2 regions of the Shewanella sp. SG44-2 genome follow, and region 2 is predicted to be linked to the other one. Evidence: predicted binding sites of a transcription regulator. Region 2 holds the regulator's gene; the other holds the start of a gene.
The links. Region 2 encodes MetJ, which represses methionine synthesis genes. Its sites were predicted from a motif close to TAGACGTCTAGACGTCTA; they were not measured.
Positions count from the first base shown of each region.

Region 1: a site for MetJ is predicted at 4,467-4,484, ahead of metA (homoserine O-succinyltransferase). Genes of this name have one in related genera too.

Region 1 is NZ_JACJEU010000009.1:101,605-118,392, forward strand. It holds gene H5181_RS09530 (acetyl-CoA C-acyltransferase) at 1-887, opposite strand, end outside; gene H5181_RS09535 (GGDEF domain-containing protein) at 1,198-3,159, opposite strand; gene metA (homoserine O-succinyltransferase) at 3,255-4,199, opposite strand; gene H5181_RS09545 (SDR family oxidoreductase) at 4,561-5,304, shown strand; gene ompW (outer membrane protein OmpW) at 5,384-6,031, opposite strand; gene H5181_RS09555 (nucleotidyltransferase family protein) at 6,279-6,959, opposite strand; gene maiA (maleylacetoacetate isomerase) at 6,946-7,596, opposite strand; gene H5181_RS09565 (fumarylacetoacetate hydrolase family protein) at 7,695-8,681, opposite strand; gene tyrR (transcriptional regulator TyrR) at 8,919-10,457, opposite strand; gene H5181_RS09575 (4a-hydroxytetrahydrobiopterin dehydratase) at 10,622-10,960, opposite strand; gene phhA (phenylalanine 4-monooxygenase) at 11,034-11,831, opposite strand; gene galE (UDP-glucose 4-epimerase GalE) at 12,184-13,209, shown strand; gene napF (ferredoxin-type protein NapF) at 13,533-14,018, shown strand; gene H5181_RS09595 (polymer-forming cytoskeletal protein) at 14,160-14,519, shown strand; gene H5181_RS09600 (GFA family protein) at 14,516-14,929, opposite strand; gene H5181_RS09605 (DUF2982 domain-containing protein) at 14,961-15,668, opposite strand; gene H5181_RS09610 (ElyC/SanA/YdcF family protein) at 15,758-16,516, opposite strand; gene mak (fructokinase) at 16,683-16,788, opposite strand, start outside.
Region 2 is NZ_JACJEU010000004.1:239,774-256,561, reverse strand. It holds gene H5181_RS05090 (c-type cytochrome) at 1-471, opposite strand, end outside; gene H5181_RS05085 (c-type cytochrome) at 482-1,069, opposite strand; gene metF (methylenetetrahydrofolate reductase) at 1,271-2,155, opposite strand; gene H5181_RS05075 (DUF1097 domain-containing protein) at 2,697-3,188, shown strand; gene H5181_RS05070 (hypothetical protein) at 3,488-3,694, opposite strand; gene H5181_RS05065 (bifunctional aspartate kinase/homoserine dehydrogenase II) at 3,862-6,255, opposite strand; gene metB (cystathionine gamma-synthase) at 6,386-7,555, opposite strand; gene metJ (met regulon transcriptional regulator MetJ) at 7,765-8,079, shown strand; gene H5181_RS05050 (sulfite exporter TauE/SafE family protein) at 8,154-8,894, shown strand; gene H5181_RS05045 (cytochrome c) at 9,251-9,580, shown strand; gene H5181_RS05040 (DUF3373 domain-containing protein) at 9,729-11,441, shown strand; gene H5181_RS05035 (tetrathionate reductase family octaheme c-type cytochrome) at 11,504-12,898, shown strand; gene H5181_RS05030 (pseudouridine synthase) at 12,993-13,973, opposite strand; gene H5181_RS05025 (LON peptidase substrate-binding domain-containing protein) at 14,086-14,664, opposite strand; gene H5181_RS05020 (alpha/beta hydrolase) at 14,878-15,933, opposite strand; gene H5181_RS05015 (YhcH/YjgK/YiaL family protein) at 16,039-16,500, shown strand.

The sequences.
Region 1 (16,788 bases), on a different contig from region 2:
GCGGTGGTGAACATTGACGGTTCTTGTGAATGAGTGGTGTGGCCTTTAATGGTCGCTAATACGCTTAAGCCCAATTGCTGTGCTTTTTCGCGTGTCATTAACATTAACGCTGCAGCGCCGTCCGAAATTGAACTTGAGTTGGCCGCAGTAATCGTACCGTCTTTGGTAAATGCAGGGCGTAATGTCGGGATTTTTTCAGGACGAGCATTACCAGGTTGTTCATCTATCTCTACCGTCACGTCGCCACGGCGCGTACTAATGGTTACTGGCACGACTTCGTCTTTAAATGCGCCAGAGTTAATCGCTGCATTGGCTTTTTCGAGCGAACCTAATGCAAAATCATCCATTTGCTCACGAGTTAAACCAAAGTCATCAGCGGTTTTTTGGGCAAATGTGCCCATTGCACCACCGGTATAAGCGTCTTCAAGGCCGTCTAAAAACATGTGGTCCATGACTTTGCCGTGGCCCATGCGCATACCGCTACGTGCTTTATCGAGTAAATATGGTGCTTGGCTCATGCTTTCCATGCCACCAGCAACCACAACTTGGCTGCTACCAGCTTTAATTAAATCGTGCGCTAACATGACGGTTTTCATACCAGAACCACAAACTTTATTGACTGTTGTTGCGCCAACGCTTAACGGTAAACCCGCACCTAGCGTCGCTTGGCGAGCAGGTGCTTGGCCCAAACCGGCTGGCAATACACAACCCATCAATACTTCGTCAACAGCATCAACGCTGATCCCCGTTTGGGCGATAAGACCTTTGATAGCGGTTGCAGCTAATACTGGAGAAGCTACCTCAGACAATGCGCCTTGAAACCCACCCATTGGTGTACGTTTCGCGGCAACAATAACGATATCTTGACCTGTTTGCTCTGTACTCATAACCACTCCAATTTACTGCGCTTAAAAAATTAACATCAATAATATGGATATCACTTTGACGTTGACGCGAACGTAAAGCAAGTAAAAAATGGTCTAAATACAGATGTTAATTAATAGGAATTGTCAGTGAAGATTTACAGTTTAAGAATGTCACGTTTAAATTTGATGTAAGATATTGTTTTTATGATATATATCAATACCTATTTATCAGTAACATGATTACTGTTGAGTGATTTATTGAGCGTAAAACTTTAGTCTAAGTAGAAAGTAGCCGAAGCGACCAAACAACTGCATCGGCACTTAGGGAGGGTTAATGATCGACAACCACGACTTGATTACGGCCGTTGTCTTTTGCTTGATATAAGCCTAAATCGGCTTGTTTAATAATGTCGACAAGCTCATGAGTTTGCGGGGTTAACATCGCGACAGACACACTGATAGTGAAATTCATTTTAACATCGTTAAACACAAACTGGTTTGACTCAATACTGGTTCGCAATCGTTCGGCTATTTCAACGGCTTGTGCTTGCTCTGTATCAGGTAAAATAATTAAAAACTCTTCGCCACCGATGCGACCTAAAATATCGTTTTTCTTGAGCCAATTGCGTGCTCGTCTACCACACGCTTTTATGGCTAAATCGCCAATATCATGACCATAATGATCATTAATGGCTTTAAAGTTATCGATATCGAACATAATAACGGCTAGTGATCGATTATGTTTTTTAGCCTGATAAAAGCGCTTTTTACCCTGTTCAAAGGTATGACGTCTATTTGCAATACCCGTCAAATAATCAGTTTGAGAGCGGCGTTTAAATTGTCGGCGAGATTGCCACAAGAAAATGACCACCACCAATAACACCAATGCAATTAGCACTGCGATTGCCATTGATAAGTTAGTAATTTTTTGAGAATCAATTTCGGCCTCTAAATTCAGCTTATTGATTGCCAATTGCTTTTCGAGCAGACGATTATTGAACTCAGCCACGGTAAGATTATGGTCTAATGATGAATTAACCACATCATTATTAATAATATTAGCAAAGTTCTTTTTTTGTAAATCGATGGTATCCAAAAGCTTATTCATACCAAGATTACTCGACCCATTGGCGTAATCAATAATGGCAGCAATCATCAATTTCAGTTCATTGGAATGGCCGTCATAAGTCGCCGAACCAGAAAATATTTCAGCATACTTAAAAGCTTTATTTGGTTGTTGTTGGCGAAAATAGCTCAATGCCAACCATGCATGCGTGGCGTCGACAAAGTATTTTTCTTGGGTTGTATCTTGCACCGCTAATGCTCGTAAAAAATGATCAATACCTTCTTGAAATAAACCTTGGGCCCAACAGCTAATGCCAGTATTAAATTGATAGAAAAAATCAAAGTCAGCAAACTCTGGCGATTGTTCAACTAACTGCTGCATTTGGGCTAAATGGGCTTTATTTTCCACCCACATGGCCAATTTAATCGATTCACCCACCATGTTATGCAACATATTAAACATGTCTTGTTTATCTTGGGCTTGCTCCCAAAAGCCATAAGCTTTGTTAAAATATTCATAGGCTTTACGGTTTAAACCATTGTCACGATAGATAGCAGCGGTGGCATTAAATATCATCGCTTGGCGGCTCAGTCCTAATTGATGCTGTTGTGCTAACGCTAATGCTTCATTTAACCTTTTCAGACCTTCGCCAAAATCACTTGGTTTATTATAACAATACGCGCTTTGAGCTAACACTTCGGCCAAGATATCAACGTTTCCAAGCTGACGGGCTAATGTAATCGCCACTTCACGATCTGGGCAATAAACTTGGGTGTCGTTAGTTTGAAGGTAAAGTATGAATGAGCGTTCGAGATAGCTTTTGACCAGTTCTTGACTAAGAGGATGTGGTGTAAGTAATTTAATTGCCTGAGTATAACTGTCAATTGCCGCGACAAGATCACTGTTAACTTCTTGCTCTATTGCTAGCAAATGCAACAACTGGCCTTGCTGTTCAATCGGCCATTGAGCACTTTGTTGTAGCTGTTGTTGTAAAAAGTCAATTCGTTGTTGTGGTAAGTCTAATGTGGCTAACTGTTGTTTGATATCAGTAATTGTTGCGCTATCAGTATTGTCGCTAACGATATTATCGCTAACAGTACTATTACTAACATTGGCGCCATTCATTTTAGTGTCATTAACGTCACTAAAAACATCACCGGCCCCCCAAGACGTTAGCGGCCAGCTCATTGCACACACCAATAATATCATCAACTTGGTTTTAACCATTTAACCTCGACCTTACAATAAAAACATCTAAGTTTAACAATAGCTTTTATCGAAACGAAGTCAACGTTAAAACGCTGGTGAAACTATATTCAAATTTACTTTTTACTTTCCCATGGTGTTTTAGCATTCATATCAGACAGGTCATATGGCGTTAGCTGATAAACATAATAATTGAGCCAATTACTGACTAATAAGCTGCCATGACTATGCCAACGAACAATAGTATCTTGTGTGGGGTCATCTTGACGGTAATAATTTTGTGGAATATCTGGATTAAGGCCTTCACCAACATCGCGCACATATTCTTCATTCAGTGTGTCTTTTTGGTACTCTGGGTGTCCCATAACAAACACATTATGATTATCACGACTCAGCACAATATACGCGCCAGCCTCATCTGATTCAGCCAGTACTTCTAAATCTGGATGTTGACGAATTTGTTCAATATCCATTTCTGCAAATCGTGAGTGCGGTGCAAAAAATTCATCATCAAAACCACGCAATAGCGGGTGTGGGTCGCTGGTTCTACGATGATTAAATACACCAGAACGTTTATTCGCTAATAACTGACGATGTAAATCATAAAGATGATACAAACCAGCATGAGCTGCCCAGCATAGAAACAGCACCGAAGTGACATGTTGTTGTGACCAGTCAATAATTTCGCGAATGTGGTCCCAATACACCACATCTTTAAAATCAATTTGCCCTAACGGCGCGCCAGTAATAATCAAACCATCGTAATTGTTATTTCTGATGTCTTCAAAATCACGATAAAAGGTATTCATGTGATCCACTGATGTATGCTTTGATTCTTTATCATGAATGCGTAATAAATCGACCCCAACTTGCAGGGGCGTATTGCCCAGTAATCGCAATAACTGGGTTTCTGTTTCAATTTTATTAGGCATTAGATTCAAGATTAATACCCGCATTGGACGAATGTCCTGATTAGCAGCTCGGGTTTCAGACATCACAAAGATATTTTCTGACTCTAAAATACCTGCTGCAGGCAGGTTATCTGGAATTCGAACCGGCATACGTCTCACCTTTAGATTAATTAAATACATGTACTTGATTAACCAACGTTCGGTTAACCAACCAGCCTTTTCACAATAACGTTAATGTCTGTTATGTCACAGTTTCAACATTCAGTTTGTCGCTGAAAACCGTGGCCATCATCGAATGTCTGATGTCGCTTGCAAACATCATTAGCATGCTCAACCAGCCTACACCGCGGCAGAATGGCTTATTGTTAACGTTAATAGCGGTCAATCTGTTAGATAACCATCATACACTCGGATGGCTAGAAGTCTACACGTCTTAAGTTGAATTTTTTTCTCGCTTGTTATCAACTGATGTTATTTCTATTATGAGTCATTATTTTTGATGAGATGAATCATGTCTACAGCGACAGCGATGATTATTGGTGCCAGCTCGCAACTGAGCCAAGCATTAGCCAGACAGTTATCTGCACAGCAAGTTTCGTTAGTGCTTTTTGTTAACGACCCTGAATCACTTAACGAGTTTAGTCAAAGTCTGCCAGGTGAAGTGAGTGTTTATCCGTTAGCGATTGATCAACCTGATACGCTAATTACACAGCTTAATACTGCTTGGACCAAACATAATGGCGCCCATTTGGTGATTGTTAATACTGGTGTCAATGACTACGACCCTTCCCTGCCTTGGGCAATTGATAAGCTCGCCATCAATATTAACGTTATGGGATTTGCTGCTGCCAATAACTGTATTTTTAAATTAATGTGCGATCAAGGTTATGGCCAACTTGCCGCCATTAACTCAATAGCCGGTCAACGTGGAGGCCCTAATGTGGCTTATCATGCGTCTAAAGCCTTTGCTGAAAATTACCTGCAAGGCTTGAGTATGCATGCGCAACGATTAAAGCTGCCTATTACCATTAGTGATATTCAATTAGGGTTATTTGATAAAGCCGTTCATTTGAATACACAACTGCTCCTGTCGCCTATCGATAAAGTGGCGAAACAAATCATCACGGCATTACAAAAAGGCAAACGGCGAGTTTATGTCACTAAACGCTGGCGTGTTGTCGCTTGGATAAATCGTTTATTACCAGAGTACATTTACAATACCCGCCATTGGAAACCGCGTAAAAAGTCTCAATAAACGCCATCAACAAAAACAGGAACCCGCAGGTTCCTGTTTGTCATATTCTTGTTTCTTCTCTAACGTATTTTACGCTAGCTTAAAAAGTATAACCGATGCTGACCATGTAAACCCAAGGATCAATGTCGGTATCAACCACAACATGGTCTGCCCCCATGTCAAAGCTCACATCCGTTGAAATTTGTGCGTACCAAACAGACGCGTTAACTAACCATTTTTTGTCAATTTGATAATCAAGTCCAACTTGAGCTGCAACGCCCCAAGAGTTAGATAAGCTCAAATTATCTAAACCTAGATCTTTCGCTTCTTGAGTAAATTCACTGTCATAGAAGTTAGTAAAGTTAATCCCTAAACCAATGTAGGGACGTAAAGCAGACTGTGAATCTCCAAAGTAATATTGCGCTACCAGCGTTGGCGGCAATTGCTTTGAATCGGCTATTTTACCGAGTTCACCCAGTGACACATCGTGACTAAAAGGCGATGCGGCTAATAATTCAATGCCCAAATTATCAGTTAGCATATAACCAAAATTTAACCCTAATTGGACATCATGATCCACGCCAAATTCAGCAATATTTGCGACTACTGGGCTTGACTCATTTGGAGCAACCATCGCCACACCAGCACGAACAATAATATCACCTGCTTGATGGGCCGCAGCACCAAATGAAAAACCAGTAGTTAATAAAGAAGCAACAACTAAACTTAGGGTAATTTTCTTATTCATTTTTTAACACTCCTTGGCAATGACAACTAGATGCAATTCTGTGCATCCTCAACATTTTCGGCCAACCTACTGAAGTTAATCGCTAATATCATTGATTCAGATCAACAAAATTGCAGTACCTATATAGGGGTACCTAATTAGATGCAAAGCATTTGAAGCAGATCACAAAATAAACACAAAAAGAGATGAAAGAGGTATTTTATAGTTAGGTTTTTGTGGGGTTGATCATGGGAATTATTGCTGATGACTATTCAGTGACTGATAGTTTGGGGAAGTGAGTTAACCACTCCTTTTGAAGCACACGTTGATTAAAAATAGCCTTGTCACGCTTTGGGTTTGGACTTAAGGACAAATCAAACAAACAGCTTAAATCAAACACACTGATTACCTGCAATTGAAATTCAGCTGTTGTATGGTCATCGCAGGGGACTAATTTTACCCCTATAGCCGTTTGTTTTTCTGGCCAAAAAGACATGGCATCAGCACAAGAAATATAGGGCATATCACCATTTCTAAGATGCATTCTCGCTTGATTTTTCACCGACCAAGGCAAATCAATCTGTTTAATCAACATCGCTTGTATTGCTTGATCTTCTGCGGAAGATGGATTGTTATCGCGCCAGTAAATCACATCAATGTCGTTTAAGGCTTGTGAAGCTAAGCCGTGCAAATTGTCCCAAATTAAATTGCGGATAAAACCCGCGCTAATTAACCAATCGGTGATCCCTTGTTGTTGCATCACTTTCTGGCACACCATTAACGCAGCCAGTCTGGTTTCATCTTGTTGCAACCACAGCCACAACAAGGACAATCGTTTAGCCTGTCCTTGTTGTAACTGATCAATGGCCACTTGATTTAACTGAGGCAGATTTAACTGGGGCGGATTAAACAAGGGCAGATTAAACAAAGTTTGCTTATGTCGCGTCATGCTGTTGTTCTGGCGCAGCATCAACAAATGCAGGTAACTTATGGCACTCATCCCAAATTCTGACAATATTAGGATACGCTGCAAGCTCTAGATTAAAGCGTTTGGCATTATACACTTGCGGGATCAGACAAATATCGGCCAACGAAGGAGTATCACCAAAACAGAAACGTCCTGAATATTGGCTTAACTGCTGTTCTAAAGCGGCAAAACCAAGGTGTATCCAATGGTGATACCAACGCATTTTATCTGCTTCTGATACGCCCATTTCGTTAACTAAATATTGTAATACTCGAAGATTATCTAATGGATGAATTTCACATGCGATGGCTTGAGCCATGCTTCGAACAATGGCCCTGTGCTCAATATTACTAGGAAGTAACGGTTGCTGAGGGTGTTTTTCGTCGAGGTATTCCATAATCGCTAACGATTGCGATAAGTTAATCTCGCCTGACTCATTATTGTCGATAAACGTTGGCACAAGATCCGAGGGATTGAGTTGATGATAAGCCTCTGAGTGTTGCTCTCCGCCATTATTAACCAAATGAACTGAAATATGTTCTGCCGTTAACTGCTTTAAATTTAACGCAATACGCACCCGATATGCCGCACTTGAACGCCAATAGCCATAGAGTTTCATGTCAATTCCCTTACTTTTGTTTTATTCAGCCTAATAAAAAAGCAATAACGGTTTACCGCTATTGCCTTTATATTTCGATTTACATCGCTTTCAAAATATTAAGCTTTGTATTCAACCACTTTTTGATCGATAGAACCAAAGATGCTCACACCGTTATCATCAAACATTTCAATGCGAACAGTGTCGCCAAAATGCATAAAGGGTGTTGAGGCTTTACCGTCGGCAATGATTTCAAGCATGCGCTTTTCCGCTAAACAGCTTGAACCTGCACTGCGATCGTAGTTAGAAATAGTACCAGAACCAATAATTGCACCTGCGCCTAATGGACGTGTTTTAGCCACGTGCTCTACTAACTGGCTAAAGTTAAACGTCATGTCGACGCCGGCATTCGGGCGACCAAATAGTTCACTGTTTAAATGAGTCACCAACGGCAAATGTACTTTGCTGTCTTGCCATTTATCACCTAACTCGTCTGGAGTAATCGCAATGGGCGAAAATGCACTAGATGGCTTAGATTGGAAAAAGCCAAAGCCTTTACCTAATTCGCCAGGGATTAAGTTACGCAGTGATACGTCGTTAACTAACATCAATAATTTGATGTGTTTAGTCGCATCTTCGCTGTTAACACCCATGGCAACATCATCAGTAACAATAGCGATTTCTGATTCGAAATCGATACCGTACTCTTCGCTGGCCATTTGAATATCCGCTTTAGGGGCGATAAAGCTGTCAGAACCACCTTGATACACTAAAGGATCAGTCCAAAACGATGCTGGCATTTCAGCGCCACGTGCTTTGCGTACTAACTCAACATGGTTAACATACGCACTGCCATCGGCCCATTGGTAGGCTCGTGGTAAAGGTGATAAACAACGTGCTTCATCAAAATCTACTGCATTGTCCATTTGACCGGCGTTTAGTGCTTCATACAACTCATTGAGTTGTGGGTATAACAAATCCCAAGCATCTAATAATTGCTGCATAGTATGAGCAATAGCGGGTACCGCGACTGTTTTGGTCAAATCTTTACTGACTAACATCAATTGGCCGTCGCGACGTCCGTTGTGATAACTTGCAAGTTTCATTACTGCTCCTAAATTCTGGGTGAGATCTGCGTCCTACTTGAGACAAGACTCTCAATCTAACCATAGAAATAACCGATCGAGACGGAAAATCCTATAGTAGGTACCAAATCACATTTTTGTGGTGCTAATCGTGATTTGTAAATTATTCGTTACAAAACATAAAAGGCCACGTCAGCACTGATTATCAGCGTTAAAATGACCAAAATGCCAGCACTTGGCTGGCATTAAATCGTTACATTACTTTTTCTTACTAATACTGTAATCACGCAACTTGTTAGCAATAGCGGTGTGAGACACACCTAACTTTTTGGCTAATTGGCGTGTACTTGGGTACGCGGGATATAACCGACGTAATAAACTGGCTTCATACTCTTTCATCGCCTCGTCTAACGTGCCCTCAAACTCTTCATCGAAATAACCAAATCCTTCGGCATATGAAGGTAATTTAAGTTGTTCAACAGTCAATTCTGTTGAGCCATCCCACATTGATACCGCTCTAAAAATTGCATTTTTCAATTGGCGCACATTACCCGGCCATGCGTAGGTAAATAGGTAATCGCGACAACTTGCCGATATACGCCTTAAGGGACTCGATAACTGCTGACTATAATGCTCTAAAAACATCTCAGTTAATGGAATCACATCCACACGACGCTCACGCAGTGATGGCATGTGATAACTTAAAACATGGATTCGATAATACAAATCTTCTCTAAACTCACCAGATTGGCAAAGTTCAGCTAAGTGTTTTTGGGTTGAACAAATAATTCGTACATCGGCGCGCACTTCTTCATCGCCACCAATCCGTCTAAAAGTCCCGTCTTGTAATAAACGCAATAATTTAACTTGTGCGGTTTTAGACATCTCGGCTATTTCATCAAGAAACACCGTACCGCCTTTTGCTTCTTCAAACAGACCACGTTTAACGACTGTGCCATTACTGACAAAGCCAAACAGCTCTTCTTCAGCAACACTATCAGGCAAAGCGGCACAGTTAATCGCGATAAAAGGATGTTCGCGGCGCATGCTGGCGTCATGACTAGCACGAGCCATCAACTCTTTACCTGTTCCTGTTTCACCGGTGATGAGTAACGGTGCATCAAGTTGCGCCATACGTTTGGCTTGCTTGAGTATGTCTTTCATTTTGTCGCTGATAGCCAATACATTATCAAAGCCAGTAGTTTGATTTTGCAGGGCATTAAACTGTTTACCCACTCTAGCGGGCGATTTTAGCGAAATAACCGCACCCGCTAAAATGGTTTTATCATCGTCATCGGGTAAGTAAATTGGCAGCATTTCAGCCAAATACTCGCTCGAGTTAATTTGTACTCGTGTGGCTTGCGCCAACACCGGTATTTCACTCATCCAACGAGCAAAGTTAAATCCTTGCACCCAATGATTAAGTGACTCACCCACCACTTCGTGCTCGCCCATACCAAGTGTCAATAAAGCCGACTCATTGGCTATGCGGATCCGCCCTTTCGCGTCTGTTGAAAACACCGAATCGGGTAAGGTTTTAAGTAAGGTTTTTAGGGCGTAATGTTCTTGCTCTGACGGCATAAAAGATACGGTACGGACATCATGCACACTTTCGACTTTACGAATTTGTGGCATAAGCTCACGCAGGGTTTCGAAACTGATTTCTGCAAACTGCAAAAACAGGAAACCTTTATTACTGGCATCAATGGCAATTAAGTTAATACCATGTTTTTCAAGCACGACGAGGATGTCTTTCGCTAAACCCACGCGATCGATACAGCTAACTTCCAAACGCATAATGTAACGATTCCCTATTTATTAATGTTTTATTGCGGAAATTTGGCTTAACGTTAGAGGGATATGGCTTCGGTGGCAAGTGAAGTTTACAGTAGAATTGTAACAGAGAAACTATTTCAGCATGTTACGTTAACGTAACATGCTGAAATGGATGGCGATAGTAACTAGTCTAACAACTGGTCGGTCTTGGCAGCCATAATGAAATCGTTTTTGTGTAACCCTTTAATTGAGTGTGACCACCACGTCACGGTGACTTTGCCCCACTCGGTTAAGATACCTGGGTGATGGAACTCAGCTTCAGCTAAATCGGCCAACTTATTAGTAAAGGCCATCGCTAACTTAAAGTTTTTAAATTTATATACTCGCTCTAACTGCATAATGCCGTCACGAACTTCAACGCCCCAATCTGGGATCATGCCGACAAGCTCTGCTAACTCTGCATCCGTTACTTTTGGTGCGTCTGCTTGGCATGCTTCACACTTCATCTCGGTTAATGCGTTCATTTGTACTCCTTGGCTAAATTAAATAGTGTCTCACTTGCAGATTGTTGAGCTAAAGCTCAGCTGCAATAAATCGTTAACTGGCTTTGACTTTTGGAGCAAATTTAGGCTCAAACATGCCTAATTGACGCGCTTTGGTCACCATACTCATAATGTCCATACGGGCAATTTCATCTAAATAGTCAATATGATCGATAACATAATAAATTGGCTGCATGATATCAATACGATACGGCGTGCGCAGTACATCGAGTAAATCAAACGGCTTACGTTCAGGACTGTCACTTAATGCATACATGGTTTCACCCGGTGAACTTAAAATGCCGCCGCCGTATATTTGCAGTGATTCATTTTTTGCCTGAACCAAACCAAACTCAATGGTAAACCAATATAATCGTGCCAGAAATACGCGTTCTTCTTTCGATGCAGCTAGTCCTAACTGGCCATACATATGCGAAAAATGCGCAAATGATGGATTGGTTAATAGTGGACAATGGCCAAATATTTCATGGAATATGTCAGGCTCTTGTAAGTAATCAAACTCTTCTTTACTGCGGATAAAGGTTGCAACTGGAAACTCTTTATTAGCCAGTAACTCAAAGAAACGACCAAATGAAATCAGTGCTGGCACTGCAGCGGTTTTCCAACCTGTAGCATCAAGCAGCACTTTATCGATTTCAGGCAATTGTGGAATGCGATCAACTGACATGCCTAATGCATCTAGACCTTGTAAGTAGGCTTGGCATGCACGGCCCGGCATATTCGTTACTTGGCGCTGATACAATTGTTGCCATAATTGATTCTCATGCTCTGAGTAATCAATGTAACCTTGGGCATCAGGTTGGTGTGCAATATACTTTGTTGCTGTACTCATAGGTTCCACTTTACGTCAACTTCACTCCCTACATAGTGTGCTAAGGCTGATGTTTTGTTAACTCCCTCACAGTTTATTGTCCTGCCATGATGTAGTGCTAATCGTAAACAAATAAATACAACCGTCATTTTATCACTCTCTATCAAGCTGTTTTCGAACCACTTTTGAATCTATTTTCAGGCAAGCTAACCAGTATTAATTTAAACGTTCTATCAATAATTTAACTGACGATTGAGCTGTGATAATTTACAATACATGAGAGGCCCTTTCTCTAACTAAGCTGATAAATGTTGATCACCAAAAATCAACCAGCCTTATAACTTGATTCATTAATTCACAGGACGATTAAACTATGACAATTTTGGTAACCGGTGGCGCTGGCTATATTGGTACACATACCGTAGTAGAGCTATTAAAGGCCGGACAGGAAGTGGTCATCGTAGACAATCTATCAAACTCCAGTATTGAAGCATTGGCGCGGGTTCGAGCCATTACGGGTAAAGATGTCACGTTTTATCAAGGCGACATTCTAAACAAAGCCTTATTGCAAAAAGTTTTTACCGATCACAGCATCGAATCCGTCATTCATTTTGCAGGATTAAAAGCGGTCGGTGAATCAGTCGAACAACCATTGAAATATTACGAAAATAACGTCACTGGCACTATCATTTTATGCCAAGTCATGGCTGAAAATAACGTTAAAAACCTAGTGTTCAGCTCATCGGCCACCGTTTACGGCGACCCTGCTAGCTTGCCCATTAAAGAAGATTTTCCTACGGGCGCAACCAACCCTTATGGTCAGTCAAAATTGATGGTTGAGAATATTTTAGCTGACCTACATAATTCGGATAACAGCTGGAATATAGCTCGTTTACGTTACTTTAATCCTGTAGGTGCTCACGAAAGTGGCTTGATTGGCGAAGACCCTAACGATATCCCTAATAACTTGATGCCATTTATTGCCCAAGTTGCTGTTGGTAAACGTCAACAATTAAGCGTTTTTGGTGATGATTACAACACACCAGATGGCACAGGTGTACGTGATTATATTCATGTTGTTGATTTAGCTATGGGTCACTTACAAGCACTTAAAAAACTGCAAACCAAACCTGGTTTAGTGACTTATAATCTCGGCACGGGAATAGGTTACAGCGTGTTAGACATGGTCAAGGCATTTGAGAAAGCTTGCGGGAAAACCATTGCTTATCAAATCAGTCCTCGCCGCCCTGGTGACATTGCAGCGTGTTATGCCGACCCAAGCTTTGCCGCTACTGAATTGGATTGGCGTGCAACCCATACCGTTGAAGATATGGCAAATAGCAGTTGGAAATGGCAATCAAATAATCCTGATGGGTATAATACCAACGCCAATAATTAAGTGACCAATCAGAGCCACTCAGGTTTTTCAGTTTAAGGCGCATTGTTGAAAGAATGGTTATTCCCTTATGAAATAATGCAACATAAAAATGGAAAGCCTGAGTGACTCCCGAAGGGCGAGTTTATGCGCCTTCTATGCTACTTAATAGTATTTTGACGGAGGACACTATGCCTACAATCCTATTACTTGCCTATAAGGCGGAAAATCCTCGCTGAATGAACAGTTAATTATTGGTATTTATTGCCAAGCGCTTAACAATTTTGTGCTGCAGTTAATGCTAATATTGGCTGCAGCAAATATATTTAAGCTCAATTGGAACCGAAATGAACCAAGGTATTAATCAAAGTCGTCGTAATCTATTTAGTCGCAGAAAATCCAATGTCACCCGCCCGCCTTGGAGCAAAACGGATCAAGAGTTTACTGACAATTGCACACGCTGTGACAAGTGTATTACCGCCTGCGAAACCCAAATAATTAAACGCGGTGAAGGTGGTTTTCCTGAAATAGATTTCACTAAAGATGAATGCACCTTCTGTGAACAATGCGTTGATGTGTGCCCAGAGCCTGTATTTGATCGCGACCAATCCTTACCTTGGTCAATTACGGCTGCGATAAAAGACAACTGTTTAACCCATGAAGGGGTTTGGTGTCAGAGCTGTAAAGATGCCTGCGACCCACGCGCAATTAGCTTTATCATGGCTGTAGGCCAAGTGCCTAAACCCGTGATAGATACTGATGCCTGTACTGGTTGTGGTGCTTGCGTATCTCCTTGCCCTGCTGATGCGATACTTATAGGTCATCCAAACTAATTTATTTACAAAGCCAGTTTATCTACAAAGCTAATTCATCTACAAAAAATTAACGTTTTACAAATACGATTAGCGGTTTTGATTTGTTTTTTAACCTATCACGCTATATTACCGACATAATACAAACATGAGATCACTAAGATGTTTCGTCAAAAGCAACCTGCTAATCCACTCAGTTTTATCGCCCAAGAATGCCATTTAACCGGTAAACTCATTTTCAGTGGTGATGTGCTAATTGCAGGCCATGTTAGTGGTGATATCAAAGCGCAGGGCAATGTGACTATTGAGCCTAATGGCACTGTCGATGGTGATATTTTATGTCGAGAGTTAATGATTGCGGGACAATTAGCAGGTAAAGCACGCTGTAAAAAAATCACCCTCCATGAACAAGGTATTTTTGAAGGCGATGCTTATTGTGAAAATATTGAAATTTTAGATGGCGGCCAATTTTTGGGTTATCGTCACAGAGCGCCCCTTACGAATACTCCCTCAGAAAGTTAATCTGGCTGTTTAACAGCTGTTTTACCTGCCTGATAGCGCGAACAAGAGTCATCTATTTTTAACCAACTAACCTGCTCGTCAGTGTGTATATGATAAGTCGGCCGTACTAGGTTTGGTTGGTCTAAAGAGGCTATCGACAATGAAGTGTATTGTGGATAATCCAAATGTCGGTAAGTCAATGAACAACCACAGTGCTGACAAAAGCCACGCCGAATGTTCTCTGATGAAGCAAATTCATTTACTTGCCCCTGCAACCACTGCACTTGTTCACGATGAAAATCCATCCAACTCATTACTACCGCACCAGCGCTTTTACGACATTGATTACAATGGCAATGATCGGCATCAAATGGCATACCGTTAACTTGGTAACGTATCGCACCGCATAAACAACCGCCTTGTAATACCATTTGAACACCTGCTAATTGATTATGAGTCGTGTCATTCGATATCTGTCGCAGATACCGTGTGCTGCTGAGTTTGCAGCAGGGCTTGCTGTTGCCATTGGCGCAACAAGGCAACAAACTCTTTCGGTTCTCGGTCTAAACTATCAATCGATAAATACACATGGTAACCCAACTGTTCGTTCAACGTTTGACAGCGATGACCAAACATTGCCAATACCCCACGGTAACGCTCACCGTTTACCACTAGCGGCGTAAATTCAGCCCCCAAATAACCTTCTAAACTTTGTAAATCTTCATCTTGGGTGGCCGCCGTCATGAGTAATGGCCGCTGTTCGGTCAGTAAACCAGTGGCAAGACGAGGTGAAATACAGTCTAAAATGGGATTAATCTGTTTAAGCTTAACGCCAATATAAGGTAGCTCAATCAACTCCAAGTTTTGATTTACTCTCGCACAATCAACTCGTTGAATATTATGCCATTCAATAAACACTTGGCCGCGGCGATGAAAAAATACCACTCCTGCAGCAGTTAGCTTAAAACTAACCGCTGGCTGATACACTTTAGCGACACCTAAAATAAGTGCCACGGAGCCTAATGCAAAGCACAACATTCCAACGGCAAAAAAACCGCTAAGTCCTATAAAAATAATCAAGCTAGCCATTAAACTAATGGCACCAACTACCGTTAAGGTTATGCCATTTCGTTTGGCAAAAGGGCTAATTAATAACTCGTCACTGACCACGGTTTGTCCTTTAAACTGAATAGAATAAATAAGGTTTGAAACATCGGCTTAAGCCTCTTGGCGAATACATTTAATCTTCACTAAATCATTTAATCAGCAGCCATGTCTTTAATATGAAGCCACAGCATGCCAACATATTCATGAATTGATTTTTGCGATGCTAGCAGTTGATCTGCATCTAAACGCCACCAGAAACCTTGATGTGCAATAAAATCACTCGGTGCAGGCTGGGGTTGCATCCCTAATGAGGTGAATATCATCATCGCCCTCGGCATATGAGTTGCTGAAGTCACTAATAGAAATGGTTGCAGCCCAATTAACTGTTGTAAAGCATGAGCCTCTTCAATGGTATCTTTGGGTTCATTAAAGGCCACAATGCTGGCTTTGGGGATCCCTAACTCTTCTGCAGCTTGAGCCATAATGGTCGCATGAGCTGTCTTCAAGTATCCACCACTCCAACCACTCACAATTAAAGTGCATTGCTGGCCCAGCCTGAACTGACGAACGCCTTCGGTTAAACGAGCCAGTGCTGTTGATGATAGCTGCTGCACTGCGGTATGACCCTGTTGCTCACTATTACCTGAACCTAATACCATCACAACACAAGAACCAGCAATCGGTTGATGATTAACGTTATGTTGCGATTCTAATGAATTAGCTAAAAAATAACTCACTTGCGATTGGCTTGTTAATGTTAGCACCACGATAGCGGTAACCAAGAGCATTCGGCCAAACTGCAGTAACATTACACGATTCGTTCGCCATAAAATGACAGCCAGAACTAACAACATTATGCTAAAAGGAATTGGCATAACCAATTGTGACAAGAGTTTTTTAAGCCAAAACATGAATCATTCACTTTGTTTATCATTATTGCGGCTAGTTTATCGTTATAGCCGCCTAAAACAAACTCAAAACAAAAACGGCACTGTTTAGGTGCCGTTTTAGTGGGTTTGCAAAATACGTTCTCAGCGATATTAATCGAGATTACTGTTAACTGATGTTGAATGAAGACTACTTCTCGTCTTTGCCCCACAACCATGCAGCACCGCGAACACCAGATGATGCGCCAAACTTATTTTTAACCACTTGGGTACCACATTCACGGCCCACAACATAC
Region 2 (16,788 bases):
TGCCGCCGGAGCTTTACCGTTCATCGAATAGGTAAAACAACCTTGTATGCGCTCTTGAAAAGAGTTTACTTTATCGTTTTTCTTGCGATAAGCAGGATAAGCAAAGTATGCCGCCCATAAAGGCGATGCATTGGCTTGTCGTCCTGAATTCATATGGCAGTTAACACAGTTGAGCTCATTGCCAACATACTTATCTCGCAGTTGTTGGGTGTTAACAAACAATTGATAACCTAAACGAACCTTGTCACCAAAATCCCCCTCAGGAATAGCAGTTAATGGTGCGGGTTGAAGATAAACAGCATCAGCTTTTTTCTCCAGCGCAGGTAATGCAGCTTGGCGATCGGGTAGTGTCGTCGAAGACTCAGACGATTTTACCGCAGTAGGCTTCGCCGGAACTTCGGTCATTAATTCATCGGCCTGTAAAGGCAAGCTAAACAGAGCGCCAATGGTCAATAGCGATAATAATTTCATAGCCATGTCCTTATTTTATATTGGCAAAAAACTGAGATAACCCATCGATTTCAGCAGCCGTTAATTTCAGCGCAATATTGCCCATCATGTTATCAGCATCGCCTGTGCGAGAGCCCTCTTGCCAGGCTAACAATTGAGTTTTAAGGTAACTGGCTTGTTGCCCCGCTAAACGAGGAAACTGCCCGCCCCCCACGGCAGACGGACCATGGCAACTTACACACGCTGGAATAGTACGTGACCAATCACCTTGAAAGGCTAATGTTTCGAAAGGATCGCTAATACCAACCTTGTCACCGCGAAATTGGAGCGGAATGTCTGCAACAGGTTGCTGACTAAAATATTGCGCCACCACAGCAATATTGTCACCTTGCACCGTAGCAGCCATTGCCAACATGGTTGGGTTTTGACGTTTACCTGCATGAAATAACGCAAGTTGATTGCTGATGTAGTCGGCAGATAAGCCTGCTAAACGAGGGCCAATAATATCGATACCTTGACCTTGTGCACCGTGGCAAGAAGTACACAGCTGAGCCGCGGCTGGAACCGGCAGTTGTGGGGAAGTTGTTTCTGCAGCTTCTGCTGTCATAACAGTTAACATCGTTATGCCAGCCAATGCAGCGAGCTTGTAAAAGGATGTTTTCATCATCACACCTCTTAAGTCATTCGTGATTGGTTATTGTCATACCACCATAGGCTAAATATATTTAAAAATGAATACGGCAAACGTCGAATATTTAAACAAAAATCCCGTTAATGAAACCATTAACGGGATTTTTGTTTGCGTAAACTTTACATTGTGCTACTTCGGACGCACGCCTAATGTATGGCAAATGGCATACGTTAATTCTGCACGATTAAGGGTATAAAAATGGAAATCTTTAACACCTTCACGAGACAATACTTTCACCATATCAATAGCAACGTTGGCACCCACTAACTGACGTGTTGCAGGGTCGTCATCTAAACCTTCAAATTGACGATGTAACCAATGTGGAATAGCGACATTGGTCATGCCAGCAAAACGCTTAGTCTGTTTAAAGTTAGTCACAGGTAATATCCCTGGAATGATCTCAACATCTATACCAGCTGTAACACAGCGGTCGCGAAAACGTAAGTAGGATTCAACATCAAAGAAAAACTGAGTAATGGCGCGGTTAGCACCCGCATCAATCTTTTTCTTTAAGTTTATTAAATCGGCCTGCGCATTACGCGCATCTGGATGCACTTCAGGATACGCCGCTACCGAAATATCAAAGTCGGCCACTGAGCGCAGTAAACGCACTAAATCATTGGCAAAGCGAGTTGGTTTTGGGCTACCGTCAGGTAAATCACCGCGTAATGCCACGATGTCTCTAATACCAGAATTCCAATAATGCTTTGCCAGTTCAACTAATTCTTCATCACTAGCATCAACTAAGGTTAAATGCGGCGCAGCGAGCAGATTGGTTTCTTTCTGGATACGTTCAATCACGCTATGAGTACGGTCACGTACACCAGAATTGGCACCGTATGTTACTGATACAAATTTAGGGTTCAATGGTTCTAAACGACGAATAGAATTCCACAAAATCTCTTCCATTGCTGGCGTTGAAGGCGGGAAAAACTCAAAAGACACATTAATATCATTCAGCTCAGACAAGCTCTGATTTAACGACTGGGCATGTTGTGCGTGATGAAAAGCCATAATGTATTCCTTCAACTTCTGTAACACTTAGGAGTCTATACCAATCAACTAAAATGATTAATTCAACTTAAATCATTTAGCCGTTTGGACGTCTATATGTCCATATACTAGTTTAACTACATCTTAAGTCAAGCTAAAAAACCATCAATAAGCAATTTGTAGTAATCACATTAACGCTAGGCCTAAATAGTAGGTTATAGAAAACAGCTTAAATCAGCTTTTTGTTCAACTGCCTGTAGGCTTTTTGTTCATCAGCCTACAGACAATATCATTTGATAATGTTCAAATTGTTTTGATCAAAAGTGTCAGCACGCAGGCGATAAACATGATGATGAGAAATGAGTGCAAATATGGGAGGTGATATGCAGTAAACGTAATGGCCCCTCCCCCCACTTAACAAGTTGCATAATGTTTGGTTTTATTAGCAGTTGCTTTTATTTGCGAACTGGATCGACTTTTATAAAACCTAAATACATAACTTCTGTTTATTGTGCTAAATTTAAAATTCACCGTTCTAAATTTCATCTATCGAGAGGCGACTATGGCGCATCGTTGGCAAATTGCAATTTCTGCTGGTTTATTGGCTGCTGTTTGGGCTGGTCTTGCTGATGTATTTCATCTCGTGACATGGGTAGGCTTTCTCGGCTGCAGTACCTTTTTCGCTCAAACAGAAACAGGTGCTAAAGGCATGATGATGGCGATGATGACCAATCTTTCCGGTGTATTCTGGGGCTGGTTAATTATTGCAGGCAGCGGTGTTCTAGGTTCGCCAATGATCAGCTATGCATTAACAGGCATTGTCACCGCATTTATGTGCTTACAAGCCAGTAATAAAAACTTCGCCTTTATTCCCGGCACCTTTATCGGTTGTTGCATCACTTTTGCCTTAAATGCTGATCTAGCCGCTATCATTCCACCACTTATTATCGGCGCCGTACTCGGTTACAGCATGAGCCTACTCACAGGCCTATTAATAACGTTAACCGATAAAACAACTGAATCATTAAAAGATGACGCAGTAGAAGAAGCCTAAGCACAGGCGACTTAAATTGTATCGCCTTAGGGGTATTAGTTACCTGCGAGTAATGAAAGGTAACTAAAGACTGGGCCAATCTTAAATACTCGCAAAAATAGTATCCATAAACATCACTTTAAATTAATCGAACTCTCGATCTGCTATTTGTATAATAAAAAGTCTGAGTCCCACCCAATATCGGACTTGTTCAGCACTTGGATGAAGATGTGACTTCGCGCGACCTATCCTTATTTGTTATCTATCTTTTAATTGATGTCGATTAGTTCTTTAAGCTTACAAAAAGCAATCTCGTTATATTACTGATACAAAATGGTAATATTTAACGTCGCTGGCATAAATGAACCACCGCTTTGAGTTTGTTTAATTTCAGTAATCTCTATAGATGTGTGCCTGGATAACCATAAATTAATTTCGTCTTGTAAACCACAATCAGCTTGTTCTATCGGTTGCATCCAAAAGCTGAGTTTAGGTTTTAACACTTTAGTAAACACTTTGACTTTCATACTTATTTTCGAACTCCATTTCAAGAGATGAACACTAGTCATATCACGTTTTAGTATTTATGCGTTGAGCGGTTTGCGGCAAATAAAGAAAAGAGCTGAATTTCAGCTCAAAAACATTCCCGAGATGACATAAAAAAGACCATTAATAATGGTCTTTTTTAACAAAACTACTCTTGTAACAGGTCTTTGCAAATATGCACTAAATCTGACTGCACCGCTGCTGCTGTCACCTCTCGCCCAGCCCCTGGGCCGCGAATAATCAATGGATTACCTTGATAAAACGCACTACGAATAACAAACACATTATCCCCTGGGGTTAAATTCGCATAAGGATGATTATTATCAACCCACTGCAAACCCACTTCAGCCTGTAACTTACCTTCGACTTTATCCAGCGAAGCCACATAACGTAGCACCTTGTTCTGTTCAGCTGCAGCGACATACTGCTGCAACAAATCGTCATCAAGCTCACTAATGCGCGCTAAAAAGTCTTCAAGTGATAACTCAGCTAAGGCTTGAGGCACTAGCGAGTTGAGACTAATATCTTCTAGCTCTACCGCTAAGCCAATCTCGCGAGCCAAGATTAACAACTTACGTTGCATATCGCGGCCAGATAAGTCATCACGAGGATCCGGTTCAGTAATGCCTAAACTGCGAGCATGAAGTACTAATTCTGAGAACGGCTTGCTGCCATCATAATTTTCGAATAACCAACATAACGTGCCCGAAAAAATCCCACCCACGGCTTCAATAGTGTCACCACTATTACGTAAGTCATTTAACGCATGTTGAATAGGCAAACCTGCGCCACAGCTGGCGTTATAACGCCAAAACAAGCGGCGATTACTCAGCTGCTGCTTTAATTCGCGATAAAATGGCAATGGCCCTGAACCGGCTAATTTATTGGCACTCACCACATGAATACCACGGGCAAATAGCTCTGGATATTGCAAGGTTAAGGCGGCACTAGCACTAATATCTAAGGCGACAATTTCATCGCATGATAACTGCGCTAATTGATCAAACAGTTGATCATAATCCCATTCAATACCTTGCTGTTGATAATCTTGCTGCCATTGTTCAAGGTTAATTCCGTCGTTAGAAATTAACGCTTTTTTCGAACCAACTAAACCAACTAACTCAACAGAGGCTTCAAGTTCATGATCTAATGCTGGACTGGCGCGTTTAAACAAATCAATCCACGCCTCACCAATGTTACCCACTCCCAGCAGTAACACTCCAATACGCATTCTTGGCCCAGCACAACGACGATGTACTTTTTGGGTCAATAAACTGACTTGAGTTTGCGGTACTAAGGTGACCAAACTTAATGCATCTTGATAAATCGGTTTGGCATCACGACTGAGTAGTCGGGCAAAACTGCGTCTAAAGTGATGAGCATCAGCACTGACTAATGCCACTAGGCCTAAGTCAGTTTGGGCACTCAACTCTTCAATCAAAAATTCGCTGCTGTATTGAGTGAGCAAAGCTTGCACTTGTTTCTGGCTTTCAAGCGTTAACGCCAACTCAAACTTATGTTGTGCTAGCGACCAATAAGCTAACGGCGTGATTCCTGCTTTATCCAAAATGGCCAGTAACGGTTCAATATCTGCGTTCATTTTAAAACTAAACAACACCACTTCATTTAAGTTAGTGACCACAGGCGCACTCGCTGATGAACTCAGTGGCGCGATTAAAGTAAAGTCAGTGTGTGAAGCATAACTTGAGCGTACCGCTAAACTCACTTCAGTATTAAACAGTGGCTGTAAGGTCCGAGAATGCAATACAGGAGAGCCCAGGCGCGCTAAGCGGTCAGCTTCAGCTAATGACATACTCTTGAGTAATTTCGCATCATTAATTTTGTTAGGGTCGGCATTAAACACCCCTTCAACATCGGTCCAAATGGTTACACGATCAATGTCAGCTAAGCTGGCAATCAAAGTGGCACTAAAATCAGAACCATTGCGACCCAGTAATAAGGTATCGCCGTGGCGATTTGCGCATATAAAACCGGTTATAACTAAACGCTCTTGCGGGTGCAAGGCTAATAAGGCTTGTACCTTGTCACGAGACTCAGCGACTAAAATATTGGGTACGGCGCCTTCATCGGCAACCAAAATAGAGCACGCATCGACATGAGTCGCAGCTACGCCCATTTCTCGTAACAAAGCGGCCATTAAGCGCGCCGACCAACGTTCACCAAAACTCACCACTTGGTTTAATTGGTAATCGTTACGTTGCTCTAAAGATAATAAGCTGACTAACTGAGATTTGTCGGTAGACAAACGTTCGCGTAAATCACGCGCTTGCTCGTTTGACAATAATTGTTCAATTAACGTTTGCTGGTAGCTGATCAGAATTTGCAGCTCTTCTTGCCACAACTGACCACTGTCACGCAGGCTCAATAATTTGTATAAGAAGTTAGTCGTTTTTCCGGCGGCGGATACCACAACTAAATCATCACTCTGACCATGCGTAAGTAGAATATGTGCAACACGGCGATAGCAATCTGCATCCGCTAAACTTGAACCACCAAACTTATGTAAATGACTTCGCGTCATTACTGACTCCTTAAACAACTACGACTTTGTTGCGACTGCTAGACTTCTATTTTGAAACCAATAGTGTTGCAAGTGCATGTTTTGCTATTTTACCCAATTTGGTCGAAACCACAGCTAACTTAAACTCGAATTAAGCTGATTTTATCGCGGCAACAGCTGCTAGGCCTGCTTGAATATCGGTCAAGAGGTCATCTGCATCTTCAATACCGACAGATAGTCTCAATAAAGTCTCTTTAATACCAGCCTCTTGCCTTGCTTGTGGGTCCATTGCTCTATGGGTCATAGTGGCCGGAACGGCGACTAAACTTTCCACCCCGCCTAAACTTTCGGCAACACTAAACAACGACAGCGCCTTTAAAAATGCCACCACTTCCGCTTCGCCGCCGATTAACTCAAAACTTAACATAGCACCAAAGCCTTGTTGTTGTTTTGCCGCAATTTCGTGACCTGGATGGTCTTTTAAACCCGGATAATACACCTTTGCCACTACATCACTGGCGTTGAGTAACTCAACAATTTTTTGTGCGTTACGTTGATGCTCACGAATTCGTACCGCTAAAGTACGTAAGCCTCGCAAGGTTAAATAACTGTCAAATGCTGAACCCGTAAGCCCAAGAGTATTTGACCACCAATGTAACAACTCACCCACTTCAGGATCTTTAGCCACTACAGCTCCACCGACCACATCGCTATGACCATTAATGTATTTGGTGGTTGAGTGAATAACAATGTCTGCACCCAATAACAAAGGCTGCTGTAATATCGGCGATAAAAAGGTGTTATCGACTGTTACTAACGCGCCAACGTCATGGCAAGCTTGGCTAATGGCAGCAATGTCGACCACGCGCAATAAAGGATTCGATGGCGTTTCTAACCACACCATTTTCGGTTTTTGAGCTATTGCTTTGCTCAGCGCTTGTGCGTCAGTTTGATCAACGACCAATAACTTAAATTGGCCTTTTCTGGCCAAGTTAGTGAATAAGCGGTAACTGCCACCATAACAATCGTGCGGCACAACCAATAAATCATCAGGACCAAGTAAGCTAGTCACCAATGTAATCGCGGCCATGCCGGTACATGTCACTACACCGGTTGCACCTTGTTCAAGTTTGGCGAGTGCATCGCCTAAAATACATCGAGTAGGGTTACCCGAACGACTGTAATCAAACTCGCGTGGATTATTGTGGCCATCGAATGAATAATTGGTCGATAAATAAATCGGTGGCACGATAGCACCATGTTGTGTGTCTGTTTCAATACCTTGGCGAACGGCCAATGTGGCGCTTTGATGCTTAGTCATGGTTGACTCCTAAAGTTTCACAAACACACAAAGAGATGTCTAGACGTCCAAATTTACCTAAGAGATCCCCATCCGTCAACCAAAATAGACGTTTAGACGTCTAAACATCAAGAAATCTATTTGCAATCGGGATTAAATAGTAGCAATAATTTGACTAGAGATTGTAACGGTTTAAAATCTGCAGCGTATTTATCGTTAAGGGTAAGTTAATGACTGAGTGGAATGGCGAATATATCAGCCCATATGCCGAGCACGGCAAAAAGAATGAACAAGTAAAAAAAATTACGGTTTCTATCCCTTTAAAAGTATTAAAAGTACTGACAGATGAGCGGACGCGTCGCCAGATAAATAATCTGCGCCATGCAACTAACAGTGAACTGCTATGCGAAGCATTTTTGCATGCGTACACCGGTCAACCATTACCTTATGACGGTGATCTTTCAAAAGATCAGCCTGATAGCATTCCAAGTGAAGCGAAAAAGTTAATGGATGATATGGGTATCGAGTGGGAAGAACTCGAATAATTCACTGATTAGTGATTACCTCACAAACTTTTAAACTGCCCTATAAAGAAGCAGTGATGTTTTAAAGAGAACTTATGATGTCATTTATCGATCCAACGACCTTGATACTGGCATCAATTATCGTGTTTTTTGGCGCGCTAACTCAAAGCTTAATTGGCTTTGGGTTAGCCGTTGTTGCAAGCCCGCTGCTGTATATTGTTAATCCTCAATTAGTTCCAGTTCCGATAATTGTTATGGGCTTTGCCATTTCTGCAATGACCTTGTTTAGAGAGCGTGGTCACTTACAATTTAATGGTTTGCAATATGCCTTACTCGGGCGAATTCCTGGGGGGTTTTTAGGCGCTGGATTATTGCTGTTTGCCCCACAAGCAATATTAGGCTTAGTGATTGCAGCTATTGTGTTTATTGCTGTTATTCTTAGCATTTTTCGCTTTAGCGCCCCCATTAATCGTCTCAGTTTATTTATCGCAGGGGTATTTTCGGGCATATTTGGCAATATCGCAGCCATCGGCGGTCCGCCAATGGCCATTTTGCTTGCAGGCCAAGACCCAAGTCAATTTAGAGCCGCTTTATCAGCCTTCTTCGTGTTTAGCTCATTAATAGCGCTAGCCATTTTAGCCATCGTCGGCTTAGTTGAAGTGAAGCATTTATGGCTATCACTGCTATTATTGCCTTCAGTCGTTGCTGGTTATCTTGTCTCGGGTAAGTTAATTGGTCGCGTTGATAAAGATAAAACCCGTATAGCCACATTAGTGTTATGTAGTATTAGTGCAACCGTGTTAGTTATTATGTCGACCAACACGTTAATGAGCTAATCAACTATTCTGCACCTGTAAACAAAACGAGCCATCAATGGGCTTGTTTTCTAACAATGATTAAAATCTTCCCCTTCTATTTATCAAGCAGTCTATTTCTCACCTAAAAAACGCCATCAATAAGTATCAAAAAAAACCGTTTCACTTCCCCTAACAAACTCATTATCTATATGCAATAGATCCATATCACACTAGTTCATTAGATTTCTTTCAATTAACTTTTTTTCAATTAGATTTTTCTCATGGATATGATCTACTTCAAATTAACACTACCCACTTTTAGGTAACATTGTTTACAGCAAAGAAATAATTAAATGTTGTTAAGCACGACCCTAATAAGCCCGACAGAGGACAAAATGATGAACACATACATTAAAGTTGGTATCGCAGTTGCTATGGCATTATCACTTGGCACCCAAGTGATGGCCGCAGATGGTGGTAATCCTAAAAAAGGTAAGCACCTATACAAAAAAGAATGTAAAGCCTGCCACAGCGCTAACAGTGAAGGCCTTGAACTCACCCCAATGACTAAAACTATGAGCCAATGGGATCGTTTTTTCACCCGTGATAAGCACAAAGCTAAACCTGCCGTTTTTGAAGCCTTATCAGAAAAAGACCTGAAAGACATTCAACAGTTCTTATATGACCACGCCGCCGATTCAGACCAACCAGCTACCTGCGGCTAAATCATCAATGCTGAGTATCTTTTCGTTCTAAACGAAACATCAGCCAATAAACCAAACGAAAAAACTGTGAGGCTTAGCCTCAGGGATTCTGACACAAAAAATTTGCCAAATTGACCATGTTATTTGGCAAATCAAGGGGAGAAAGACCATGAGAACTCTCATCTCAATATTAGTGGCTAACGCGCTCTTTATGAGCGGCGCAAGCCTAGCAGCAGATACAGATGCACAAAAGATTGCCGATCTTAAACAACAACTGGCTACGATTAATGAAGATCTTGATTATTTAAATTCACGAGTTGATAAAACCGAGCGTCACACAGCTTTAGACAGAATAGCCATTACGGGTGATTTTAGAACTAAAGCACATTCATTACATTATCAAAACGTCACTTGGAACCCAGCCATGAACGTTAACTTTTCTGACTTTGGCGCTAAAGCCATGTCAGGAGCGTTTGGCGATCCAAATAGCGCTACCTCACCGTTAGGCCAAATGATGATGGCAAACCCTGATTTAGCCAGCGCGTTTCAAAGCGGTATGCTACAAGGTGTTATGCCAATGCTGTTAGGCCAGAAAACCCAACAAGACATTGATAACGATATATTTTACACCACGCGCTTACGCCTAAATATTGATGCTAAAGTGTGGGATAACGTCAGCTTTGCAGGACGTTTAACCATGTTTAAGAGCTGGGGAGACTCTGCTGGGGTTAAAGTATTCGACTCATGGAATTCATTCACCATGGACGGCACCAGTAGCGGTAGCACCAGTGGTGATGAGTTAAAAGTAGAGCGCGCCTATTTTAATTGGAAAGACATTAACGGCAGTGGCACTTACCTTTCTATTGGACGTCGTCCTTCAACGTACGGTCCACCAAATCATTATCGTGAAAATGAACTCAGAGGCGGCACGCCATCAGGTCACTTAGTTAATTTTAACTTCGATGGTCTTACCTTAGGTTACAACTTGGGTGATATTACCGGTATTGAAGGCCAAACAGTACGTTTTTGCTATGGCCAAGGCTTTGAATCACAGTACGGCAATGGCGAATTATTTGGTGACATCATCACTAAAGATACCCACCTCGGCGGGTTTAATATCGACGTGATTAATGACGGTAACCATTTCTTACAGTTCACTTTATTCGGTGCTAAAGATGTCAATGATGGCTTTACGGGCACCATGGCATTCCCTACTCAACTGGCGGGTATCTTTGCCCCAACCATGTATCAAGACATGCAAAAGTTTGACAACTTTAACTTCGTCACCCGTGTACAACCAAGCGGTGTCATTGGTGATATGTACTTAGGTGGTTTAGGTTATGCCTATGAAACCGATGACGATCTGAAAATGTTTGCCTCATTAGGATGGACTCGCGCTGAACCTAACGGTAATGCAGGTTTGTTCGGTGGCATGTTAAGCGATGCAGTATTTGAAGCAGAGTTGAACAGCACTGGTACTGAAATCATTATGGTGCCAAAAGAAACTGTTGATAGCGACACCAAAGATGGTTACGGCATTTATGTAGGTATGCAAATTCCTGCACCATACGGCAAATTCGGTTTGGAATATAACTACGGTTCTAAATACTGGAGTCCCTTCACCCAAGCACAAGACGACCCAATCGGCAGTAAGTTAGCCACTCGCGGCCATGTTGCTGAAGCCTATTATATCTTTGATATTAATCCAAAAATGTTTATCAAGTTAGCTGGTTTGTATTACGACTATGAATATACCGGAAGTGGCTCACCAGTAGGTGCACCGATGAAGGTTGACGATGTGATTGCCGGTAGCGCGTACTCAATGTTGCCAGTTGTTGACACCGCCTATGACGTCAATGCCTCACTGACCGTTAACTTCTAACGCTAACTTAACCTTCTAACTTGGCCCCCCTGAGCACAATCTCAGGGGTAAGGACAAACACCATGAAATTATTATCAGCACTGGCTGTATTACTGTTATTAAGCAGTAGCGCACAGGCTGCCTTTAACCACAAAGAGGCGCTGAAAGGGCCTTTTGCTAATGGCCCTGAAGTGACGACACAATGCTTAACCTGCCATAAAGAACATGCTGAAGAGTTTATGAAATCTTCACATTGGACTTGGGAGTTAGAGCAAAAACTACCAGACCGCACTGTGATGCGCGGTAAAAAGAACAGCATTAACAACTTTTGTGTATCAATATCGGGTAACGAACCGCGTTGTACCAGTTGTCATGCCGGTTATGGATGGAAAGATTCAACATTCGACTTTAAAGACATGACCAAAGTCGATTGCTTAGTTTGCCACGACACCACGGGAACTTACATTAAAGATCCTGCGGGCGCAGGCGAGGCCTTAGCTAGAGTCAATTTAGCCAATGTTGCCCAAAATGTAGGTGCACCCGTGCGTGACAATTGCGGCAGTTGCCACTTTTACGGTGGCGGCGGTGATGCGGTTAAACACGGCGATTTAGACTCATCAATGTCTTATCCAGACAAAGCGACCGATGTCCACATGGATACCGATGGAAATGACTTCCAGTGTCAAACTTGTCACGTTACTGAAAATCATCAAATTACCGGTAACTCGATGGGCGTATCACCTGGAGGGGAAAACAAAATTGGTTGTGTAAATTGCCATGATGCTGCGCCTCATAAAAATAAAAAGCTCAATACACACACAGCAACTGTAGCGTGTCAGACTTGTCACATACCATCATTTGCTAAAAATGAACCCACCAAAATGCATTGGGATTGGTCACAGGCAGGACAAGATCTTCCTGAAACAACAGACCAATACGGCAAGCACACCTTTATGAAAAAGAAAGGCAGCTTTATTTGGCAAAAAGACGTTAAACCACAATATGCCTGGTTTAATGGCCGCGCCGATGCGTATATGGCTGGCGATAAAATGGACCCAACTAAAACGGTTAAATTGGCTTATCCATTAGGTGATATTCGCGACCCTAAAGCTAAAATCTACCCATTTAAAGTGCACACGGGTAAGCAAATCTATGATGCTAAACTTAATATTCTGATAACCCCTAAAACGTACGGTGAAGGTGGCTACTGGGATAAATTTGATTGGGACTTAGCTGCAAAATTAGGCATGGAAGCTAACCCAACCATGGTAGAAAAAGGACTCAAATACAGTGGTCAGCATGGCTTTGTTGAAACCGAAATGTGGTGGCGCATCAACCACATGGTGTCACCAAAAGACAAGGCACTACAGTGTAATGACTGCCACAACAAAGGCGAGCGTTTAGACTGGAAAGCCCTTGGTTATGATGGCGACCCAATGAAAAATCGTAAAGGTATTAAACACACAAAAGCTGACTAATACTCAGATAAGCTCACTGCAACAGCAATAAGCTGATACAAAAAAACCGCTATCGACTTTACGATGGCGGTTTTTTTATTCGCTAAATAACGAACTAAAAATCCAAACCTTGGCACTGAAAATCTTGTTCAATAGCACTGATGGGATCGGTAAAGCGCAACCGTTTAGCCAACAACTGCAACGGCTTATCAAAGTTGTCCAGCCCTTTAGGTTGTAGTACTGGATAAAAGCGGTCGTGTAAAATCGGCATGCCTAAACTTTGCATATGTACACGTAATTGATGAGTTTTACCGGTAATAGGACTTAACTCAAATAAGCCAAAACCATTTTTTACCGCCACTAAACTGATTTCAGAATGGCTATTCGCCTCGCCTTCAACCACCTGCATGGTAAAGCTTGGATTTGCCGCCACAATACGATTTTTAACCGTCCAATGAATAGGAAGCGTACAAGTATTATCGGCTAATTCACTCAGCAACGTAGGCGTTAATTTAGCGATTGCTTGATAATCTTTAGTGATCTTGTCATCTAAAAACAGCTGATGATATGCATGGCGTGTTTGCGGATTGAGCGTCATTAACATCACACCAGCCGTATCTTTATCTAGCCTGTGCGCCGGTGCGACCGTATCTATTTGAGTGGCGATACGTAAACGATGCACTAAACATTCATTGACGTAATTTCCGCCTGGGGTAACGGGTAAAAAATGCGGTTTATAAACAATAATAGTGTCGTTATCTTGATACAACACCTGTTCAGCAAAAGGTACTTTAGTTTCGGATAGCACTTCGCGGTAATAATACACTTTGGCAGTCGCTTGATAGGCACTTTCTGCGGTAATTAGCTCACCATTTTGCCAATGTACTTTGCCATCATTGATACGCTGTTGCCACACACTGGGATCGATTTGCTTAAAATGATCGATCAAAAACTCAAGTACTGTGTGGTATTGCTTACCAGCTAATTCATTAGCACGCGGCAACACAATATACGAAGGTTGAGCGGCAATGGCAGCGTTTGGTGTTTGGGAAGAGGATTGAAGATGATCCGCAGTGTAGTTTGATGAATTAGGCATAAACAACTTGGCTATATAAAGATGAAGGTAAGGTTCAAACGAGAAGGTATCTTATCAGGCTAGGCCGAAAATGTATCTTGATTATCTCGATACCGATAACACAATATTGCGCTTATACATCCACGTGAGATTTTAGTAATTGCAGCACAAAATCCATAGTTTTATGGCAATTAGGTTGTTCGACTAAAATCAGCTTATCACGATTATACATAGGTAAAACCTCTAACCAACGCTGACTCACCCAAGCGGCATCTTCTAAATGAGTTTGTGAATACAATTCCAGTAAATCTGGATTCACTTGATAAAATTGTTCAAGTGCGGCACTGATAATTTCAAACTCACCCGCAATGGGCTCATTGCACCAATTAGGGCAAGGGAGCGCACGAGCAATCCAACAACCATCTCGTTTTTGTGCCGCAGATAAAATTTTAAGACGCTGCAAGCCTTCAATAACAATGCTTAAAGAACCATCCTCTAACTGATTGAAATCAATAATATTGCATTGGGTTGCTGTAATATAACAAGGCAGTTCGCTATTCACTTTCAATGGCGCAAAAGCTAAACCATAGTGGCCTTTTAGTACATCGGCAACCATGGCTAAATCACTCGGTGACACGACTCTAATTTCAAGTCGTCCACCGGGTAATAGCACAGCATCTTGAATCAGTAATGCTACTTCTTTTGTTTGCATAACAGCCTCCTACACCATAGGTGAAGTTACTGAACCAAAGTCAAATCAATGAAACAAGTGTAGCAGTGGTTAATTATTCAACAACTTAAGTAGCCTAATATAATGCTTACTACCGACATAACCACCCGTTTTCGCTACGCCCTACTCCAATAGACCTTGTTTAATACGACTATCTTTCAAAAAAAGTACAAAAAACATTCAACTTATTGGATCTTATAAACGCTCAATACGATCCATAATAGTGCCAGAAGCAACAATTTCAGCAAACTCGTCAGCTAATACCTGGCTTTGTTGCACGCTTTGCTGCCAATAGGCAATCCGACTTTTAGTATCTAAATTTTTAAAGTCTTCACGGTCAGGAATTTTACTAAACGGTAAGCTTGCAATAAATTGCTTACTCGGCGCTAAAATTAAACCATTGTGATAATTCGCTTTCGCTTTACGCCACAATAAGGATTTATCAAACCAGCCTGGGCTCATGTACGGGTAAAAGTGTGGATACAAACTCAAGCCTGTAGCGGCAGGCAATGGCATATCAAAATGATAATCGGTTATGCCACCATCGTAATAATGACCCTTAGGCGAGCCTTGCAGATCTTTTACCGGATCAAGTAGTAACGGGATCGATCCTGTCGCTAGCAATCCATGGCGGATATTGTCTTGGGTTAACTCGACATGTTTGGTGGGCAAATCTTTCAAACGTCTAAAAGGTGATGCGGCGTCTTTATGGCTTAAAATAACCCGTTCAAAGTGCCAGCCTAAGCTTTTACGATTGACCACATTACTTACTGCAGCCATCGACAGTCCCATCATTAAGCCAAATTTGGCATGAATGCGATTTAAATGACGGGCACGACAAGCCACCATATGATGACGAATTAACGGATTAGCAATAATATCAGCGCCTTGCTGCTCACCTAAAATGCCATCAACAATTTGTAATACTTGGGCACTGACTTGTTCACGAGTCGGCTTTTTTTCGTAGTTCTGATGAATATAAAAATGCTCTAAACGTTCATAAGCCGCTAATGGGTCTTGTTGCGCCATACAAGCTAAACGCCACGCACCCGACGACGCGCCCATGGTATAAAGGGGATCTTCGCGCCCCTGAAAAAACTCACTAAATAAATATTTATCTAAGCCAGCTATCGCCAACCACTTAGGTCCGCCTGATGCTGCAAAGAGCTGAGTAAACAATGATTGATCTAAGCCATTCGCTTCTAGTTGTTCGTAAGCAGTTGGTCCAGCAAGTAAACGTAATGCAGGCAATGTACAATCCTTCTTATATTTGTAATGCTGTTATCTTTGTAAAACTGTATGCTTTAGCGCTAATACGCTAGCATATTTTTGTGGTTCATATCTTACGGAATTTTTATGATTGTTGATACTTTAGCAAATCGTCACCTATACACTCAACTTAGCCCGAGATTAGCCAAAGCATTAGCCCATCTCGCGGACACAGACTTTAGCCAGCTTGCTGTGGGCAATTATCCGCTTGAAGGCAAAGATATTTTCGTTATCGTTAATGACTATGAAACTAAGCCTAAAGAAATCGAACCCTTTGAAGTTCATCAACAGTATATTGATGTGCAGTATGTGGTTAGCGGGGAAGAAGAATTTGGCTATTTACCGTTAGCCAATCAAACACCTTCTAAGCCTTATTTTGACAAGCATGACTATGCTGAATACGACTATGAATCTAACAAAGATGATGCGGCGTTTATTCCGCTAAAAGCGGGCATGTTTGCACTATTTTTCCCTGGCGACATCCATATGCCAGGCACCAGCCCAACACCACAAAAAGTTCGCAAAGTGGTGATAAAAGTACGGGTATAACGATATGGCCTTAACAAATGATGAATACTCAGTCCTACTGCTGAATTATTAGCAAAAAATCGCTATTTGAGAGAAGTCTGCTAAAGTTAATTCCAGTACAAGAAGCACCTCGACAGAGCACTTGAGATAGTCTCAATAGAATACTGAAAAGAGACTTCGATAACGTTGTTATCCCAAGCTAAAGACAAATATACACCTACCCTGAGTAAAATATAAAAAGCCCCGAGACTCTCCGCTCGGGGCCTTTTTTTGTCAATTAAACACGCATATCATTATGGATAACACTCA